3 regions of the Thermotoga profunda AZM34c06 genome follow, and region 2 is predicted to be linked to each of the others. Evidence: predicted binding sites of a transcription regulator. Region 2 holds the regulator's gene; each other region holds the start of a gene.
The links. Region 2 encodes HrcA, which represses chaperone genes, less so after heat shock. Its sites were predicted from a motif close to ATTAGCACTCNNANNNTNNGAGTGCTAAT; they were not measured.
Positions count from the first base shown of each region.

Region 1: a site for HrcA is predicted at 3,385-3,413, ahead of dnaK (molecular chaperone DnaK). Genes of this name have one in related genera too.
Region 3: a site for HrcA is predicted at 2,922-2,950, ahead of groES (co-chaperone GroES). Genes of this name have one in related genera too.

Region 1 covers NZ_AP014510.1:2,071,747-2,079,023, forward strand. The annotation lists gene recG (ATP-dependent DNA helicase RecG) at 1-1,945, opposite strand, end outside; gene TSP02S_RS11060 (hypothetical protein) at 1,926-2,081, opposite strand; gene hpt (hypoxanthine phosphoribosyltransferase) at 2,078-2,590, opposite strand; gene TSP02S_RS10100 (MBL fold metallo-hydrolase) at 2,604-3,236, opposite strand; gene dnaK (molecular chaperone DnaK) at 3,555-5,330, shown strand; gene TSP02S_RS10110 (Hsp20/alpha crystallin family protein) at 5,355-5,798, shown strand; gene TSP02S_RS10115 (ATP-dependent Clp protease ATP-binding subunit) at 5,843-7,277, shown strand, end outside.
Region 2 covers NZ_AP014510.1:959,371-966,647, reverse strand. The annotation lists gene dnaJ (molecular chaperone DnaJ) at 1-990, opposite strand, end outside; gene TSP02S_RS04660 (nucleotide exchange factor GrpE) at 974-1,489, opposite strand; gene hrcA (heat-inducible transcriptional repressor HrcA) at 1,486-2,511, opposite strand; gene TSP02S_RS04650 (UDP-N-acetylmuramoyl-L-alanyl-D-glutamate--2,6-diaminopimelate ligase) at 2,618-4,099, shown strand; gene TSP02S_RS04645 (UDP-N-acetylmuramoyl-tripeptide--D-alanyl-D-alanine ligase) at 4,092-5,354, shown strand; gene mraY (phospho-N-acetylmuramoyl-pentapeptide-transferase) at 5,351-6,253, shown strand; gene TSP02S_RS04635 (hypothetical protein) at 6,259-7,275, shown strand.
Region 3 covers NZ_AP014510.1:339,560-346,836, reverse strand. The annotation lists gene TSP02S_RS01610 (pyrimidine dimer DNA glycosylase/endonuclease V) at 1-337, shown strand, start outside; gene groL (chaperonin GroEL) at 986-2,605, opposite strand; gene groES (co-chaperone GroES) at 2,621-2,890, opposite strand; gene TSP02S_RS01595 (YitT family protein) at 3,163-4,023, shown strand; gene TSP02S_RS01590 (hypothetical protein) at 4,062-4,262, shown strand; gene TSP02S_RS01585 (lysylphosphatidylglycerol synthase transmembrane domain-containing protein) at 4,243-5,253, opposite strand; gene mreB (rod shape-determining protein) at 5,359-6,366, shown strand; gene TSP02S_RS01575 (hypothetical protein) at 6,367-7,026, shown strand; gene TSP02S_RS10680 (tetratricopeptide repeat protein) at 6,986-7,277, opposite strand, start outside.

The DNA.
Region 1 (7,277 bases), 1.1 Mb from region 2:
TTGCTCTGGGGATATCTATACCAACTTCTATAACTGTTGTCGAGACCAGGATATCAAATTCCCCCAATGCAAAACTCTCCATTACTTTATCTTTTTCCTGCTGGCTCATTCTACCATGAAGTAGTCCGACCTTGAATTCCTTGAAGATCTCCTCAGAGAGATGTTTGTACATCTGCGTTGCAGCTTTGGCTTCGATTTTGTCAGACTCTTCAATCAATGGATATACTATAAAAGCCTGACCACCTTCCTTTACTTCTCTCTTAACAAAATCGTAGACCTGATCAACTTTAGAGACAGATACAAGAAATGTTTTAACTTCTTTTCTTCCTGGTGGCATCTCATCAATGATCGTCAGATCAAGATCACCATAAATCGTCAAAGCCAAGGTTCTTGGTATAGGTGTGGCAGTCATGACCAACGTGTCAATAGCTTTTCCTTTACTGACAAGGGCTTCTCTCTGTTTTACACCAAATCTGTGTTGTTCATCTATGACAACCAATCCCAAGTTAGCAAAACTCACGTCTTCTTGAATGAGAGTATGTGTTCCAATAACAACAAAGGCTTCTCCGGTAGATATGAGATGTTTCATTTTCTCTTTTTCCTTAGGATTTGTCTCACCAAGCAAAAGAACAGTTCTTATACCTAAATCTTCAAATGCCGGTGCCATCCTTCGATAATGCTGTATGGCAAGTATAGATGTTGGTGCCATGACAGCAGATTGAAAACCAGCCTCAAAATTGTCGATTATTGCAAGTTGAGCAACAACGGTTTTTCCAGATCCAACATCTCCTTGTAACAATCTGCTCATGGGTTTGTTTGAAATCATGTCTCTTCTTATTTGCTGATGTGCGAGAATCTGTGATTTAGTCAATTTGAAAGGTAGTTTCTTTAAAAATCCTTCTGCGATCTTGCCTTGTATATTTTTCTCAATACCCCCGATTTCTTCAAAAGCTTTTCTTGAAAGTAAAAGAGCAAGTTGCATTAAAAAGAGTTCTTCATATGCCAATCTCTCAATGGATTTTTTTAAATGGTACATACTCTTTGGAAAATGCATTCCAAGCAATGCCACAGATACATCGATTAATTTCCTTTTCTCCACCAGCTCAGTAGGTAGTTCATTTTCAAACTGACAAACACACGATATGTTCTCTTTTATTATCTTTCTCAGTTCTCTCTGGCTTATACCTTCAGTCAAAGGGTATACAGGTAAGATTTCAAGGTTAGATGAGTTCTCCTTCAATTCAACTTCTGGGTTGACTATTTCAATCGAACCGAATTGACCACGTTTAGCAGTGCCGGTCACATATACCATTTTGTTCTTCATGGTCTGGAGGATTTTCTGAAGAAATTCCTGATTGAACCACTTGAGTAAAATTTGATTAACACCATCTGAGAGCACTGCCGCAGTTATCGTGATTGAACTCATCTTTTTTGTTTCCACGCTGATGAGTTTACCTAAAGTGGTGATCTTTTCTTCTGATTGAATCTCTGAAATAGGTATAACACGCCTTCGATCTTCATAATCTCTGGGAAAGTAGAAAACCAGATCTTGGAGTGTAACAATTCCGAGTTTTCTCAAAAGTGACTCTCGTTTTGGTCCAACGCCTTTTGCATACTTTATCTCACAATTTGGTTGCTTTACATTATTTGAAAGACTCGGTTTTGAAATTAAATGTTGGTCTCTAAAACGCTCTATCATTCCAATACAATTCTTGAGCCTTTTGAGAGATCTTTGTTGATCAAGTGTATCAACAGGTTTGATGTATTCTACAAGCTGCTCAAGTTTTTCCACAATTTCCTTTTCTTCTAAGATGGGATCTGAAATCAACTCATAATTATCTTGTACAATCTCAATAAATTCATTTATCTGCATTTGACCTTGAATCACTTTTAAAGCATTCTCTTCAAGGGAAGATAAGAATTCCTCAACGAGAACCGGCCGCATCGTGAATAATACTCTCCTTTTCAAGCGGCGCAAAGCCAGAAATTCTCATGTCGAGAAGTTTCTGAATCGAGAAAAGCATAGCGAATACAATCACAAGTATTACTAAACCAGCCACTATTAAAGAACCTTTTTTCATTCTAAGTATCCTATATAAGGGAGATTTCGATATCTTTCCTCGTAATCTAAGCCATAACCAACGAGAAAGACATCTCCCACTTTGAAACCGACAAAATCGATAGGTATACCGTGTTGATATTTCTCCTTCTCTATTAAAGCTGCTATTTTCAAATCTGCTGGTTTATATTTTCTCAAGTACGAAAGTATATACCTGAGTGTATTACCTGTGTCAACGATATCCTCCACAACAAGTACATATTTTCCCTGCAAAGTTTCATCCACCCATGACTTCACACGTATTCTGCCAGTAGATTCAGTCCCTGCATAACTCGATACATGGACAAAGGAGTAATTGACATTCATATTTATGTTCAAAACAAGCTCACTGAAAAAATGTACAGAACCCTTTAGAATACAAATCGCACATAAAGATTCTGTCTTACCGCGATAATAATTTTCTATTTGTTTTGCCATATCTTTGATTTTCCTGCGAACGGTTTCTTCGTCAAATAGAACTTTTAGCTGCACAGAATGCCTCCTCTCAAAGTGTCAGGACATAAACTAATTTTTCCTGATTCTTGATCTGTTTATCAATCTCAAGAATATTATTACTCGTGTATTTTACATTTTCGCACAGTTTTGTGAATTCTTCAACAGGTGCTATATCAAATTTGATGTATTTGGTTTTAAAATGCATTGGGATCGCTATGTGCGGGTTGATTTGGTCAAGTACCCTTTTTGCTTCGGTTGGTCCTATTGTGAAGGTTCCACCAACGGGTAATAACAAAACATCAATAGGCTTGATCTGATCAAGCTGAGCCTGATTCAGAATATGGCCAAGATCACCAAGATGAGCTATCCTGATGTCCTCTACGTCGAAAGTGAAAATTATATTCTGTCCCCTCTTAGTACCGGATTCCGAATCGTGAAAGGTCTTGACTCCTGTGATTTTCACACCTTTAAGCTGACGGATACCTGGGTCTTTTACAAGCTCGAATCTTCCCTTTATCAAGTGATGTGCGTTGTGATCAAAATGTTGATGGCTTTCAGTAATGATGTCCACAACCACATTTGGTATTTTGTACCCAACAGCGCTATCAAAAGGATCGGTGAGTATTTTAACATCACCAGTCTCAATGAGAAAACATGCATGACCAAACCACGTGATTTTCATTTTGAACACCCCCTTGGTTTATCAAATAAATCTTCTCCTATTATCAAGATCTTTCGCGTATCTTTTTCTCATGATTTTTCTAAGGCATCTTTAGCAAAATTATACCAGTAACTTGTGCTGAAACCATAAAGATACTCCGATCGAATTTGATAGCAATTTATAGTAACGAGTGCTATACAATTTATATGCTTTTATATTTATGATAAAAAAATGTCGTTATAAAGATATACACATAACATAGCGAAAATTTAACATAACCCTTGACAAACCACTTGATAGTTCATATAATCGTGTTGGAAACTCACAGGAGGTGAAACGATGAGCGAAAGAGAATATGTTGTCGGTATCGATTTGGGTACGACAAATTCAGTAATAGCTTGGATGAAACCAGATGGATCAATTGAAGTCATACCCAATGCAGAGGGAGGCAGGTTAACACCATCGATAGTTGCCTTTACCAAGACAGGTGAAATAATTGTCGGAGAACCTGCTAAAAGGCAAATGATTCTCAATTCTGAGAGAACTGTCAAATCGATAAAAAGAAAGATGGGTACCGATTACAAAGTAAAGATCGACGACAAACAATACACTCCACAACAGATAAGCGCTTATATTTTGCAAAAGATGAAAAAAGATGCAGAACAATATTTAAATGGAAAAATCAAAAAGGCGGTCATCACATGCCCTGCGTACTTCAACGACGCTCAGAGACAAGCAACCAAAGAAGCAGGACAAATAGCAGGATTTGAAGTGTTGAGAATCATAAACGAACCAACCGCAGCGGCACTCGCATACGGTCTTGACAAGAAAAAAGAACAAAAAGTTCTTGTGTATGACCTTGGTGGAGGAACTTTTGATGTCTCCATACTCGAAATTGGTGAAGGAGTCATACAGGTTGTCGCAACATCTGGGAACAACCATCTCGGCGGAGACGATTTTGATCAGAGAATCGTTGACTGGATGGCTGAAGAGTTCAAAAAACAACATGGTGTAGATCTCAGAGAAGATAGACAAGCCTTACAGAGACTAAGAGATGCGGCAGAGAAAGCCAAGATAGAGCTTTCGAGCAAACTCGAGACCGATATCAGTCTTCCGTACATAACAGCTACAGCCTCTGGACCACTACACCTTGAAATGAGACTGACAAGATCTCTATACGAATCTCTGGTAAAAGACCTGTTCGATATGACCAAAGGACCTGTTGAGAAAGCATTGAATGATGCAAAATTGTCTCCAAGAGATATAGATGAAGTCATCTTAGTTGGTGGCATGACTCGTTCTCCAATGGTACATAGAATCATACAAGACATCTTTGGTAAAGAACCGAACAAGAGCGTCAACCCAGACGAAGCAGTTGCAATAGGTGCGGCAATTCAAGCAGCCATACTCGGTGGAGAAGCGAAAGAAAAAGATATCGTCCTGGTAGATGTCACACCTCTGACTCTTGGAATAGAAGTTAAAGGTGGATTGATGGAACCAATCATACCAAGAAACACAACAATACCTGTCAAAAAGAGTAAAATCTTCACAACGGCTGAAGATTATCAAACAGAAGTTGAAATAAGGGTCTATCAAGGTGAAAGAACTATGGCAAGAGACAATATATTCCTTGGAAGCTTTAGACTCGTAGATATACCACCGGCACCAAGAGGAGTACCACAGATAGAAGTGACGTTCGATATAGATAGTGATGGAATAGTCCATGTCTCTGCAAAAGATCTCGCATCTAACAAAGAACAATCCATGGTAGTAACAGGCAGACACAAACTCAGAGAAGAAGATATTAAGAAGATGATGGAAGAGGCTCAAAAATATGAAGAGCAGGATAGAAGAAGACGCGAAGAAGTTGAACTCAAAAACAAAGCAGATGATCTTGCTTATAGTGTGAGTAAATCTCTGAAAGAGCATGGAGATAAACTACCAAATGATCTCAAATCAAGACTCGAACAACTTGTCAATGATTTGAGAGATGCAATAAACAAAGACGATATAACAAAAGTAAAAATGCTGTTCGATGATCTACAAAGAGAGAGTATGAAGATAGGTCAATATCTGTATGAAAATGTCAGAAAAGAACAATCGAGTTCACAATAAAAATTTTTGAAAGGAGGGGTCTTCATGTTGTTGGAAAGGCGTGAGGATTTCATGAAACCATTCAGAGAACTTCAACGTGAAATCGACAGACTCTTTGAAGACTTCTTCACTCCTATGACTCGCAGAAGTACAGTTTACTCGTATTTACCAGATATCGATGTTTACGAAACCGACGACTCGGTAGTAGTCGAAGTTGAAGTTCCAGGAATGGACAAAAAAGACTTTGAAGTAAAGGTTGAAGACGGTATCTTGAGAATCACCGGAGAAAAGAAGCTCGAGCGCGAAAAGGAAAACAGAAACTACAAAATTGTTGAAAGATGCTACGGAAAATTTGAAAGATCCTTGTCTTTGCCCGATTATGTCGATGCAGATAAAATCAAAGCAAAATACGAAAATGGTGTCTTGACAATATCTTTGCCCAAACGCGAAGAGAAAAAGGCTAAAGTAGTAGATGTGAAAATCGAGTAAAAGATGGGGCGGGCAACCGCCCCATTAATTTAGGAGGTGACATGATGCTGGACTTCAAAGACTACACAGAAAGTGCGCAGAGGGTTCTCACTTCTGTTCAAGATATCTTGAACAGATTTTCACAGAATCAAATGTCATCTGAGCATATATTGCTTGCAATTCTTGAAGATGGTGACAATGCAGCTGTAGATATCTTGAGAAAGATTGGTGTGAACATAGATGCTCTGAAAGATGAAACATCGTCTTTTGTGGCAAGGTATGGAATGAGGGCGGGAACTACTTCTCAACCGGGTGCCGTTGCACAGGTTTATATAACACCCGATGCAAGACATGTCCTTGAAGAAGCACGCAAAGAAGCAAGGCGAATGGGTGATGAGAAGGTAGGAACAGACCATTTACTTCTGGGCATGATACTCGCGCCAAGTTCAATGACTTACAGGTTGCTGTCAAGACAGGGAGTGACTCCAGACAAGGTATATGAAGCTATAAGAGAGCTTCGTACCAGCGGTAAAACTGCAGAAGACGAGAATGTCGATGTGCTTTTCAAATTCACAGAAGATCTCACAAAAATGGCAAAAGATGGAAAGTTATTACCGGTTGTTGGACGGGAAAAAGAGATTTTCAGAACTGTTCAGATTTTGGGAAGAAAATTCAAAAACAACCCTGTCTTGATAGGAGACCCTGGCGTTGGAAAGACGGCTATAGTTGAAGGACTTGCCCAGAAGATAATAAATGGTGATGTTCCGAGTTTTCTCAAAAACAAGAAAATCCTAAAGTTAGATATGGGTAGAATCATAGCCGGCACAAAGTTCAGAGGAGAATTCGAAGAAAGAATGAAGAAATTAATCGACGCCCTCAGAAAAAATGTTGGTCAATACATACTCTTCATAGACGAACTTCACACTGTAGTTGGTGCAGGTGCGGCAGAAGGTGCTGTCGATGCAGCAAATCTTCTTAAACCAGAACTTGCCCGCGGCGAGATGCAAGTTATTGGTGCAACTACTGTAAATGAATATAGAAAATACGTTGAGAAAGATAAAGCACTTGCGCGAAGATTTCAACCGATTCTTGTAGGTGAACCATCGATAGAAGATACTATAGAAATATTACGCGGAATCAAAAAAGAATTCGAAAAGCATCACGAAGTTACAATAACAGACGAAGCTCTGATCGCTGCGGCTCGCTTGAGCGCAAGGTATATCACAGATAGATTCCTACCAGATAAGGCAATAGATTTGATCGATGAAGCAGCATCTGCAATCAGGCTCCAAGGCAATAACAAAATTGTAAATGAAAATGAAATCGCCAAGGTAGTCGAGTTGTGGACTGGCATTCCTGTATCAAGAATGCTCGAATCAGAAAGAGAAAAACTCATGAACCTTGAACAACTATTACATAAAAGAATTATCGACCAAGATGATGCAGTCAAAATGGTTGCACAAACAATCAGAAAAGCAAGAGCCGGATTGAAAGATCCAA
Region 2 (7,277 bases):
TCTAACCGAAGGTGCTCCTTCACCTTTCAACCGGAAGATGCTGCCAGGTTGTGTCCCAGGAGGTATTCTCAACATGGTTGAACCACCAGTGGGAAGGTCGATTTTTATTGTTGCTCCCAATATCGCCTGAATGTAGTCAATCGATACATCTACATAAATATCATCATCTTGTCTTCGGAATCTCTTATCTGGTTTGACATGCACTACGATGTAGAGATCTCCATACGGCCCACCACCGTATCCAGCATTACCTGCTCCATCTATTCTCAACCTCGTTCCATCTGAAATCCCAGCTGGTATATTCACAGTTGTTCTAATTCTTTTCTTAACCCTGCCAGTACCTCCACAGACGTGACATTTTTCTTTGACTACCTTACCAGTACCTCCACAAGTACCGCATGTTTTTGTACTGACAAAGACTCCAAAAACACTTCGTCTTTCTTCTCTTATAACACCCGTCCCATGGCATCTTGGACAAGTTTGATAACCACTGCCAGGTTCAATTCCTTGACCATCACAGTGGTCACATTTTTCATACCTGTCATATTCCACAGGGATTTGTTTTCCCACTAAAGATTCGGTGAAGTCTATCTCTACCGTTATCGAGATATCTTCGCCTGATCGTCTACGAGTTTGCTGTCTCTCTTCGGTGCCTCTTTCCCCAAAAAATATGTCGAAAACATCCCTTCCAAAAAAACTCTCGAAATCTCTAAATACATCTTCAAAGGGACTTCCAGAACTCTGCTGTGCAAATTCAGTTTCTCCGACATAGCCAAAACGATCATACATTGCCTTTTTCTGAGGATCGCTCAGCACTTCATAAGCTTCTTGTATTTCTTTGAATTTTTCCTCTGCTTCTTTTTTATTCTCTGGATGTAAATCTGGATGCCATTGCTTGATCAGTTTTTTGTAAGCTTTTTTGATATCTTCTTGTGATGCGTCCCTTGGAACACCTAATATTGCGTAATAATCTTTACTCTGTCTTGGCACTTTCTCCACCTCTTGGTTTGATTGCGACCTGTACCTTTACTGGTTTGACTATTTTGCTGTGGAATTTGTAACCGTTCTCTAATACCTTGAGTATTGAATATTCCTCATGTTCATTGGTTTCGATTTTTTCCACCGCTTCATGCTCAAATGGATCGAATTTTTCTTTTACTTCTATTTTGAAGAACCCTTCATCATTCAAGATTTTCCATAATTTCTTATAGATCAATTCTACTCCTTTGTAGAAATTCTTATATGAATGCGATTGTTCTACTTCTTTAAAGGCTCTGTCCATATCATCTAATATCGGTATGAGTTTTGTGAGAAAATATTCGTTCGCATTTTTTATGATTTGTTCTCTCTCTCTGAGTGAGTCCTTTTTGTAATTCTCAAATTGTGCTTTGAGCTCCTTCAAATACCCAAGGAGTTCTGTTTTCTCTTGCTGGAGTTTTTCAACTGTTTGTTGATTTTCCTGCGTGACCTGTTTTTCATTGTCGTTCATCTTCTTCCCTCCTCTCTGGTTGCAACTGTGAAATACTCCGTGAGTCTACTCACCATATATCTCAATGAATTGGAAACGTCTTCGTATTTGACTACCTTAGACGTTATCACCATGACTTTTCCCATTAGTTTTTCCTCTTTTTTGTAACCATCAACAAAGATAGCGAAGTTCTCCAAGCCTTGTATACCATGCTCGGAACCTATTAAAATCTTCGGAAGTTGTTCGAGTTTCAGGAGTACTTTTTTCAATAATGAATCATCCGAGAAGAAATTCGAAAGCCTTCTTATCTCATCTATATTGAAGTACTCAGCATTTATCAATGTATCTATTCCGACCTTTACAAGATTACTCGACGAATCCTCTTTTAATGCATTTACCAAATGTTCCGAGAGATCCAAAAGGTATTGATCGATATTGGTTTCAAATTTTCTATCACCTACACTTTCAATTGTGTATCCTCTCAACAGTTCATTCATCAGATTTTCCAAAGAAAGATAGTCTATCTCGTAAAAAGTTCTAAATGGTATGAATTTAACCAAGCCAAGTTCGGTTATTAACGAGACAACATTGTATGTTTTGGTTATCGGTGCAATAGATATTCTGAGTATTTTCAATTTGTCTATAGCAGGTTTTTCAAGGACAACTGCTCCTTTTGTGATTCGTGAAAGAGCTATTGCTGCGCCTGTTAGGATTTTTTCCATATCTCCAAAGGTCATGGGGTATTTTGAATGAATAGAAGCCGAATGCTGTGCATACTCTCTTATTAAACTAAGGGTTTCATCTACATAGAATCGATAACCTTTGTCTGTCGGTATTCGCCCAGCCGAAGTATGAGGCTGATGGAGATATCCAAGATACTCGAGTTTTCTCAAGTCGTTTCTCACCGTTGCACTACTGCACGAAACATCTGAAGCCTCAAGAACACGCTCCGAACTGATAGGCTTCTTTGTAAGTATATATTCCCTAACTACACAATACAAAATTTTTTTCTGCCGTTCATTTATCTTCGCTTCTCGTTTCATTTTATCACTCACCATTATCGAGTGCTAATTTTAGCATAGCACAGAGTGTAAACCTTGTCAAGATTGATAGAGGATGTTAGAATAACAATGAAAAAGAGGTGGTACGATGCTCGTTAAAGAGCTCTTAAAAGTGGTCAATGACATTTCTCTGAGTTTCTCTTTAAATGGACAGAGTGAGTTAGAGATTACTGGATTGACAAACAAATCGACGGAAGCAAGAAAAGGTCACCTTTTCATCTGTCATAAAGGTAGCAGATTTGACTCACACGACATCGTACCAGAGATAATCAAAAAGGGCATTTCTTTTCTGGTAGTTGAACGACCTGTTCAATTGGATTTTCCACATGTTCTGGTGAGTGATAGTAGACTTGCTGAAGCACTCTTAGCTGCACATTTCTATGGATATCCCTTTAATAATTTAATCACCATTGGAGTGACAGGAACAAATGGTAAAACAACATCGGTACATCTGTTCCATCATGTTTTGAACTCACTCGGAAGTCGAGGAAGTATGCTTGGTACGGTTTATTATGACATTATAGGCGAAGCTCGTTTCCACCACGATAACACAACCCCCGGTGCTATAGAAATCTTGAAGGCTATGAGAAATACTGTTGACAGGAATGGCACACATTTTGCAATGGAAGTTTCATCACATTCATTAGCCATGAAGAGGGTAGAAGGAATCAGATTTGACATAGCAGCTCTTACGAATATTACACGTGATCACCTTGATTTTCACCAAACCTTTGAGGACTATACCAAAACCAAACTCCACATTTTTGATCTTTTAAAGGATTCTGGTATAGCACTGGTAAGCGATGAATATGAACATCTTCTGAGTAAAAAGGTGAAAAAGGTCGTATATGGAATATCTCCAAAGAGTGATTACAAGATATCTGATATAGATGTTCAAAGACACGGAACGAGATTTTCGCTCCATTGTAAATACGGTACTTTTGAATGTCAAATAAATGTTCCTGGGGTACACAACGCCTACAACGCAACGCTTGTCATAGCAGGACTTGTTGAGCTTGGGTATGATGCGCAATCAGTAGTAGAAGCAGTAAAAACTTTTGAAGGTGTAGATGGAAGGTTTCAATTCATTAAAGAAGGTGCTTTACTTGGAATCGATATCGTTGTCGATTTCGCCCATAGTCCAGATGCACTCGAGAAAACGCTGGTAACTGCCAAGAAATTGGCATCTGGCAGGATAATAACGGTTTTCGGTGCCGGTGGTCAAGCAGATAAAGGTAAAAGACCGATGATGGCTGAAGTTGTCTGTAGATATTCTGATGTGAGTATAATAACAACCGATGATCCAAGAGGAGAAGATGCAGAAGAAATTCTCTCAGAGGTTGAGAAAGGTGTACCAGCGGGAATGCCATATTTGGTGATACCCGATAGGCGAGAAGCCATAGAAACAGCATTAACATTAGCCAATCGCGGTGATATGGTTGTAGTGGCCGGTAGAGGCCACGAAGAGTATCAAATATTCAGCGATGAAAAAAAGATTCCATTCAAAGATGCAGAAGAAATCAGGAAGATAATCATGAGAGAATACGAAAAGGATAAGAGACATGTATGACGAATTTTGCTTTGTTATAGATTCTCGAAAGGTCATACCTGGTTGTATTTTTGTCGCGATCAAAGGCGAAAAAACAGATGGACATCTATATGTCAAAGATGCATTATCCAAGGGCGCCAAATATGCTGTAGTGGAAAAACCAGTTGATGCACCAAAAGAGTGCTTAATAAGAGTCGATAGTACCGTTGACTTTCTCATAAATACAGCGTGGGAGAGAATTCAGAGATATGAGCCATTCGTCATAGGCATAACCGGTTCGAATGGAAAAACAACGACAAAGGAATTGATTTACCAGTCGATCGGAAAAGAACTCTGTTTTTCCAACCCTGGCAACTTCAATACTGAGATCGGCCTGCCATTGTCGATTATCAATCATTACAGAGGGGAAAGATATTTGGCCCTTGAGATGGCAATGAACAAATTTGGCGACATCGCAAGATTGTGCCAGATAGCCCAACCTGATATTTCTGTTCTGCTGAATGTTGGAACGGCTCATCGTGGTGTTGCGGGAAGTGACCAAGCAATCTTGGATGGAAAACTCCAGATAGTGGAAATGATGAAACCAAATGGTACTGCTGTTGTTATAAACGACGAGAGAATTCTTCAAAGAATCTCTACAAAATCTCTTGTAACTTTCGGTTACCAAAAAGGAGATTACCAGTTAATGAATTATTTTTACGATGACTTGTGTACAATTGCAGCTTATAAAACTATCAACGAGATTGTACAGTTTCAATTCAGATCCATTTGGAATGTAGGGCAGTTAACCAATATTGCAGCAGTTCTGGCAGTTCTTGATTTGATCAAAATCAAACCCAGCAAAGATTTGATAGAGAATTTTTCTCCCATACAAGGAAGATTCAAAGTTTTCAGACACAGAGATGTCTTTATAATCGATGATTGTTACAATGCGAGCCTTGAATCTTTCAAAGTAGCTGTGGAAACACTTAGAAAACTCGGTAAACGTTCATTTGCGGTTGTAGGTTCTATAAAAGAACAAGGAATTTATTCAGATCAAACTCATCAGGAACTTGGTAAGATACTGGAGTGTACTGATGGTGTAATTGTTTACAATTCTGAACCCGAAATCGATGCTATGGTCTGTTCAAAGGAGATTCTCAGAACAAATGATATCGAAAAAATAGTTTCTTTCTTGAGAAAAACCATCAAGCCACAAGATGCAATTTTGTTCAAAGCCTCAAGGGCAGTTCAGATGGAAAATGTGCTTGCAAAATATTTGGAGGGAGATCAATGACTTTGTATGCGGTTCTGAGTTTTGCAATTTGTCTTGTACTGTATCCTTTTTTCATTCGATTTCTCAGAGCTAAGAAAATTGGAAAATTCGTTCGCGAAGATGGACCAGATCTTCATGGTTACAAAACTGGCACACCAACAATGGGTGGTATTCTTTTTGTCTTAGTGACTGCTGCTTTCGCATTGTTATCGAATGAGATTGTGGAGGCGTTGAGTGTCGTCCTTTTTGGTTCAATTGGTCTTTTGGATGATTATGCTGGGTTGAAGTGGAGAAAATCCCTTGGAATACGTGCGTGGCAGAAATTCTCGCTTCAAGTAATTTGTTCAGCGTTGCTGTATATGCTAATAAATCCTCAACAAACGAAGGTTTCCATACCATTTTTAGGCAGTGCTATAGACTTAGGATATCTACACCCTATTTTTGCCGTACTGATCATAGTTGGTTTCAGCAATGCTGCTAACCTTACAGATGGTCTTGACGGTCTTTTAGGAAGTGTTTTTCTCACAGCTGCATTACCTTACTGGATCTTTTTGAATAGAGGATCTGGTTCGATATTGTATATGTCTCTTGCAGTTAGTGCTTTTCTTTTCTATAACATAAAACCCGCCAAGGTCTTTATGGGTGATACGGGTTCTCTCGCACTCGGGGGTTTACTCGGAACTGTGGCTGTGAAGACTTCGAGCGAAGTTTTTTTAATATGTTTTGCACCGATCTTTGTATTGGAAGCTTTGAGTGTGATGTTACAAGTGAGTAGCTTTAAATTGTTCAAGAAGAGAATTTTCAAGATGTCACCTATTCATCATCACTTTGAATTACTCGGCTGGAAAGAAGAAAGGATTGTTCAGATGTTTTCTTTGATCAATCTTGTACTCTCACTATTCACCTTGCTGGGGGCATAATCGGTGTGAGGAGATTTGTTATACATTCATCAATTATCTTATTTTTGTTCATTTCTTTTACCGCTCAAGCTTATGAAACAAGAAGCATTTACATAGGTTCAGGATACTCGAGGATCTTTTTCAACGATGGAATAATCTGCCTTGTGAGATCTAAACCCGCTTCTGTGCTTGTACTGACTTCAGATGGAAAATTCGTTAGCGACATAAGTATTGGTTTATCTTATCCAGTGAATGCCATACATAGATCAGGCATGATCTTTGTTTCAGATTATTATAAATCTTCAGTACTCGTTTATACGATCTTTGGTAGGCTCCTCAAAAAAATAACTGTCGGATCATACCCGACAATTATTAAATCCCACAAAGACAAAATCTATGTAGTGTGCTCTGGTGACAGCTCTGTCTACAAAATAGATGCTGTTTCTTTGGAGATACAAGCAAAGTATACCTTTCATTCTGCTTCGTTGTATTTTGAAATCTTCGATAATAAACTCGTTTTTCTTTACTACTTTGACACCGAAAGAACCTACGAAGTGGTTACAGAAGATCGAGAAAACACAAATTTCAAGATCGGTAATTTGAGAAATCCCGTTCGTTATTTTGAGAAAGATGGTTACACATATATTCTTGGATATACCGATGGTATTGTTGTGTGCTTGAAAGATGACAAAGAGATGTGGCGTGTGAATCTGTCAGATTTTGCAAGAGACATGGTTTTGACTGATGATTACATTGTGGTCACAAGTCTACTCGATTCCGTAGCAACATTTGTTTCCTACGATGGTAGAGTTGTTAGAAAAATACCCTTACCCAACGTTACTCACAAAGTCTGCAAAATCGATGACAGATTGATCTTTCTAAATCACTTACCTGGTCAGGTGTACATTTATGATTCCAAGAATGGTAACGTTCAGACAGTTGAGATAGGTGACTACGCCATAGACATGGTACAGATATCACAATACGAAATAGCCATTCTTTGTTCCGATTCCGGTGAGCTTTACATACTGAGTTTGATGTGAGA
Region 3 (7,277 bases), 620 kb from region 2:
ACTCCTTGCAAAAGCCGTTTTATCTTTTAAAACCAAGGGGTATAAAAATCATCCTCAGTTGGAGAGATTCAAGAGTCATTCTAATCCTCTGAAGGCAATAAACACGTATCTTTTCTATATCTATGAAGAATCAAAATCAAGAAATTATAACTTTGATCTTTCAAAAATCGATCTTTCACAAGTAGATAGTTCCATAAAAATAAAAGTCACAAAAGGTCAACTTCGGTATGAATTTGAACATCTACTCAGAAAACTTCAAAAGAGAGATCATCAAAAATATTTGGAGTTGCTCAACAGAGAACATGTTAACCCAATTGACCTACTCCCAATCCCCTGAAGGGGATAGGATTCTTTGAGTCAGTACGTAGCTATCGCTACTCTGACTGGGCGAGTCAAGTGCCTTCTACTCCTATCCAGCATTAACTGGATTCAGAGATACCCTTACGTTGCTATTTCCTTTACTCCATTGAGCGATAGACTGTTCATGAAGCCTATCCATAGGTTGTTGGACTCAATGGAGTGTTTGACATGTCTCTCAGTATACTTTAAGAGTGTGTATTCATTCCCTTTTATGTACATTATAATACATCATTGTTTATGATTTGTCAAAGCCATTCATCACAATCCCATAAATGGAATGTGTCTTCTGGCCATTTTTCTATAAGCTTTTCTATGTCGTTGATGGAGATGTTGAAAGCTTTGAAAAGATCAAAAGATAAATATAAGGTGTCTAATTTCCAAAAGAGTAGACTTATGCCAATATACGAAATGAGATTTTCCAGGATCCTGGTTGGCGCCTTCCATTATATATTATACGAAACGTATAAAACTAACAATTGAAGGAAATTATTCTGTAGAGCGAATATTCAATCAAATTTCAAACTTTACTTGTCAAATAGCTATGTACAGAACTTATACAAAACTAACTCTCAAATTAATAAAAAATAAGGAGGGCATCCGCCCTCCTTGCCATTTTTCTTTAGTATTAATATTCAGGTGGCATTGCGGGAGGTGTTTCTTTCTTTTCTTCTGGCTTTTCAACAACAAGCACTTCTGTTGTCAAAAGCATCCCAGCAATGGAAGCAGCATTCTGCAGTGCACTTCTTGTGACCTTTGCTGGATCGATAATTCCAGCTTTGAACATATCCGTGTATTCACCTTTGAGTGCGTCGAATCCATAGGCGTCGTCTTTTGAAGAGAGTATCTTTTCAACGATAACTGCACCGTCATATCCAGCATTTTCTGCGATCTGTCTGATAGGATACTCAAGCGACTTGTAAACTATTGTGGCACCAACCTTTTCATCTCCATCGAGTTCTTTGAGAAGACCTTCCAGAACTTTTCTACTTCTGAGAAGTGTTACTCCACCACCAGGAACTATTCCTTCTTCGACAGCTGCCCTTGTTGCGCTCAAAGCGTCTTCAATCCTGTGTTTCTTTTCTTTAAGCTCTGTTTCAGTCGCAGCACCGACCTTTATGACTGCAACTCCACCAGCGAGCTTTGCCATTCTTTCTTGCAGAGTTTCTTTCTCATATTCGGATGTTGTTTGCTCAATCTGGGATTTTATCTGAGCGATTCTCTTTTTGATCTCTTCTGGATTTCCCTTTCCACCAATGATGATCGTGTCATCTTTCTTAACTCTCACAAGATCTGCTCTTCCAAGATCTTCAAGTGTTACATCCTCGAGGTTTATTCCAAGTTCATCGCTAATAACTGTCCCACCTGTGAGGATTGCGATGTCCTGAAGCATGGCTTTTCTTCTGTCACCAAAACCAGGAGCTTTCACTGCACAGGCAGAGAGTGTGCCCTTCAGTTTGTTGAGAACAAGTGTGGTCAATGCCTCTCCCTCAACATCTTCCGCGATAACAAGGATTGGCCTACCAGTCTGAGCAACTTTCTCAAGAATGGGTATCAAAGGTTTAATTGCACTCAGCTTTTTATCTGTGATGAGAATGAAAGGTTCTTTAAGCTCAACTTCCATTTTCTCTGCATCGGTTACAAAATACGGAGAAATGTATCCTCTATCAAACTGCATACCTTCTGTGAATTCAACATAGGTTTCCAGGGTCTTTGAATCTTCAACCGTGATGACTCCATCTTCACCAACTTTGTCCATTGCCTCGGCTATGAGTTCACCAATCTCTGTATTGTTTGCACTGATTGCAGCAACGTGTGCGATATCTTCTCTACCAGAGAGTTTCTTAGATTTTTCTTTGATGTACTTTGCTACTTTTTCTGATGCTTTATCAATACCGCGTTTGAGAAGTATTGGATTTGAACCTGCAGCAACGTTCTTTAAACCTTCTCTGATCATTGCCTGTGCAAGCACTGTAGCCGTTGTTGTTCCGTCACCAGCTACGTCATTGGTCTTTGAAGCAACTTCTTTTACAAGTTGCGCACCGAGATTTTCAAATTTGTCCTCAAGGTCGATCTCTTTTGCTATAGAAACACCGTCATTGGTGATAGTTGGAGATCCCCAGCTTTTCTCGATAACAACATTTCTACCTTTTGGTCCAAGTGTAATTCTCACTGCATCAGCGACTTTGTTTACGCCTCTTTCCAAGGATCTGCGAGCTTCTTCATCAAATCTCAAAAGTTTCGGCATTACTCATTCCTCCCTTCACTCTTCGATCTTTGCAAGAATATCATTCGCATCAATGATGATGTAATCAACCTCATCAATTTTGATTTCAGTACCAGCATACTTTGAGAAGATAACTTTGTCTCCGGCTTTTACGTCGATGTTTTCAACTTTTTCCCCAACAGCAATTACCTCGGCTCTCATTGGTTTTTCCTTTGCCGAATCTGGTAAAACTATACCTCCCTCGGTTCTTTTTTCCTCTTTCAAGGGTTTGATCAACAGCCTCTCGCCAAGTGGCGTAACTTTCATAAAATCAGACCTCCTTTCATTTTTATAAAATCTTATCACTCTACCTATTTGAGTGCTAATTATAGAATACACCACTCATGATAAGTAATCAAGTGTCATTTTTGGCAATCGCAAGAAATTACGCCCAAATAACGGTGATTATATACGATAAAATCATAAAATAGAGGTATTATCTAATCAAATCACACTTTCTCATTTGTGAAACTCACAAATGGTTGTGAAGTTGTGATTTTCTCCATGGTAAAATCTTGCTAATTAGGAGGGGTGAGCGAATGAATAAGAGCTTAGTCATCAGAGAATACATACTTGCGAGCGTTGGTGTGTTGATAACAGCTATAGGTCTTGTGGTTTTTCTAATACCAAACAACATAGCCGCTGGTGGTGCAAGTGGACTTGCCATGGTTCTCAATGGTGTGATCAAATTGCCGGTTGGTGTCTGGATGTATATAATAAATGGTTTGTTATTTTTAATCGCCTTTCTCACGGTCGGTTTTGACTTCAGCATAAAAACGATATACTGCACCTTTTTAATAACTTTTCTTGTGGACCTTTTCGATAGATTCATAAAGTTACCAAGGTACATCGCTGGAGATATGATGCTTGCAGTATTCTTTGGAGATGTTCTCACTGCGATCGGAATGGCTATCACCTTCACTCAAAATGCTTCCACGGGTGGGACAGATATAGTAGCGAGGATATTAAACAGATATTACGCTGCACCGATGGGAACAACCTTGTTAATCGTCGATTTTATTATCGGTGTTCTCGCAGGTTTGACATTTGGTGTGAGAACGGGTATGTATGCAATTCTGGCCATTATAATAAATGGCATGACGATCGATTTTGTGATGAAAGGCATCGAAACATCTACACAAGTTATAGTAATATCAGAAAAGAATGAACAAATAGCAGATTTTGTTTTGAACAAATTGAAAAGAGGTGCAACGTATCTGGACGGATATGGCGCATACACCAAAAAATACAGAAAGATATTGTTAATAGTTTTGAGAAGAAGAGAGCTCGGTGAGTTGATATCTTTCATCCGAAAAACCGACAAGAGTTCTTTCATAATCGTCAACGAGGCACGTTATACTTTCGGTGAGGGATTTCAAAATATCAGAAACGTTTTCTAATGAAACACAAAAGATAAGGTATATCGCGAGGTGATAACTTGAAGGTTGTTTCAAATATCTTGTTCTTTGTGGGATCTGGTATATTGTTATTCGCCATCTTGAGCTTCGAATTAGGTTTGAGAGCCATGAAGAATGACGAAAAGGAAAAGATGAAGGGTCACAACAAAAGAGGTTGGAAAGCTCTGATGTTATGCGGAGCTATGTACGCATTGTCTTTCATTACGGCTTTGTTTGTTTGAAGGTCAAAAGCATTTTTGACAGCAGCAAAGTCCCAAGAGCAATCATTGTATAATACGTGATCAAGCGCCATGTTATGACAGTTGCAACAACAATATCGCGTGAAATCAAATTTTTAAACATTATGTAGAAGGCACCTTCAACACCGCCAGAAGAGCCAGGTGTTGGTAAGAAGTACACAACCATAGTCATCGCAAGTATTGCCGCCAAGAACTCAAGGTAATTCACCTTGCAAAAACCAAAACTCAATACTAATATATACGGAACACTCATTGTCAATAATATCTCTAAACCAGTCAAAAACACATTGACCAACAGGAGTATCTTTGAAGAGGTCCACAGATTCTTGAGCAATTCAAAATAATTTGATAGGGAATCAACTGTTTTCTTAAGAACTAATTGTATATCTTTCTTAGTCAAACGGGATATCACCTTTGTTAAAAATTTCGAGGTGAAAATTCTATATGTGAAATTCTTTGAAAGAATGAGAAGTAGAAAAAATACATAAATGGCACTTGTGAGTATAAGACCAGCATAAACCATAAAAGCCGAACTGTTATCAGATATGAGTTTCTTACCCCGAAACAAAATCAGAAAAAATGAAGTTGTAATCATCAGAGTCAGTGATGTGATGAATTTCACACCAATTGCCATCGATGATCTTTCTATTGAAATGTTGTTCTTGACCAGATGATATATCTGAAAAGGTTGACCACCTGCTGAAAAAGGGGTTATAGCACTCGTATAAAGACCAAGCACAGTGTTTTGAAAACACAATAAATAGCTAACTTTTAATCCATTATGCGACAATAAAATCTTTGTTCTAAGTGCATCAATCAGCATAAAAATAAAGTAAGCACAGCATGCAATCGAGAATATCCGAAGATCAATGGACTTGAACGCTGCCAAAAGACTCTCTTTTGCACCGAAAAGTGATATTAACGCAGTCATTCCCAAACTCAGAATGACACCTATCAGGATTTTTGTTCGCACAACGCATCACCTTTTTGCTCTATTACTTTACCACGATCTGTTATTTTTTCAACCTTCATGATAAAATGTATCTGAGTCGTATCAATGGAGGATGATGTTGTGAACATGAGACGTGACCTTGGTATAGATCTTGGAACGGCAAATACACTTGTGTACGTGAGGGGTAAGGGAATCGTTATAAACGAGCCATCTGTTGTGGCAATCAACGCAGATACAGGTGAAGTCCTCAAGGTTGGTATGGAAGCAAAGATGATGCTTGGAAAAACTCCCGCATCGATAATAGCCTTACGACCACTGAGAGATGGTGTCATTGCAGACTACGATGTGGCTCTCTCAATGCTCAAATACTTCATTGGTAAAACTAAACCAGCTATGTCCTTTCTCAAACCAAGGGTTGTCATAGGTGTACCCATAGGAATAACTGATGTTGAAAGGCGTGCAATACTCGAAGCTGGGCTCGAAGCAGGCGCTTCAAGGGTTTTTTTGATAGAAGAACCCATGGCGAGTGCAATAGGTATAGATCTCGATGTTGAAGAACCAAATGGGAATATGATCGTTGACATAGGAGGAGGAACAACAGAGGTTGCTGTGATATCCTTGGGGAGCATCGTTGTATGGGATTCAATAAGGATTGCAGGAGATGAGATGGACGAAGCAATAGTTCAATATGTCAGAGAAACATATCGAATAGCAATAGGTGAAAGAACTGGTGAGAAGATAAAAATAGACATCGGAAATGTCTTTCAAAACCAAGAATACGACGCATTAGAAACAGTGGTAACCGGCATCGATCTTTCAACTGGGTTACCACGAAGAACCATTCTAAAAGGTGCAGAGATTCGTGAAGCATTGATGATACCAATCGCAGCCATAATCGACAGTATAAAATCCACTTTAGAGAGAACTCCTCCAGAACTGGCAACGGATATCGTAGAACGTGGAATAGTGGCAACAGGTGGTGGTTCTTTACTACGAGGCATAGACAAACTCATTGAAAGAGAAACAGGAATAAAAGTCGTTAGGGCTGAAGATCCAATGTCGTGTGTTGCTAAAGGCGCTGGCAAGGTACTTGACAAAGTAGAAATACTGAAAAAACTCCAGCAGGTGGACTGAATGCCAATCAGAAAAGTTAATCAGGTTGTCGCACTTTTTTTTATCTTCATCTTGATCTTCGTGCTCGATATATTATCCTTACATCGCATAAGTTTTGCTTTACAATCATTTTTTCATCCCTTGACCGTTTTACCTCTCAAAAGTAGGATATTCGCGTTACATATCTTAGAAGGAATAAAGATCTCTCTAAATCAAAACAATGATACAGTCATGGAACGGCAAATTCAATCTCCTTCAGAAGGTTCTCCTGTTTTAGGATTGAGAGAACAATACATCATCATTGCTGGAGATTCAAAACCAGGCGATATAGCTGTAGATCCCGATAGAAAATGTTTGGTTGGGATCGTCAGAAGCTCTGACAAACAAATCAGCTGGGTAGAATCTATATTTTCCCCACAAATGGCTATACAGGTCACAGTCGAATCCTCAACGGTAAAAACAGATGGAGAACTTTTTTTCGGCAACAGGCTCAGGATTTATGAAAATATAGAAATCATGGGTTTTGAGGTGAAAATATCTGATGTATTTCCATGTGGAACGCTTTTGAAAAATCTCGGATTTGGAAAATTGGGTACAGTTATCGATAGAGATGGACCGTACTATGTCATTGATAACCAGTTCAGTGTTCCGTCTCGCCTTGTGATTTTCCCTGGGTATTGATGATCTTGTTCATCAAATCTGATAAAACCTTTGCGTCTTCTTCATCATAAGCGGTCTTTTCTTCAAGTTTCTTTAGAATCTCAAAAGGATCATCTTGACTGCTCAATCGAGTTTCTTCTTTGGGTTTTTCCTTCGACAAAATCTCCTGAACTATTGAATCAAGCTGTGCCTCTATTTCTTTGAACTTCTCATCAGACTCGACAACAGGTGTTTGTGTTGAAGTAGATATCTCCTGAACGAGTTTTTCAACC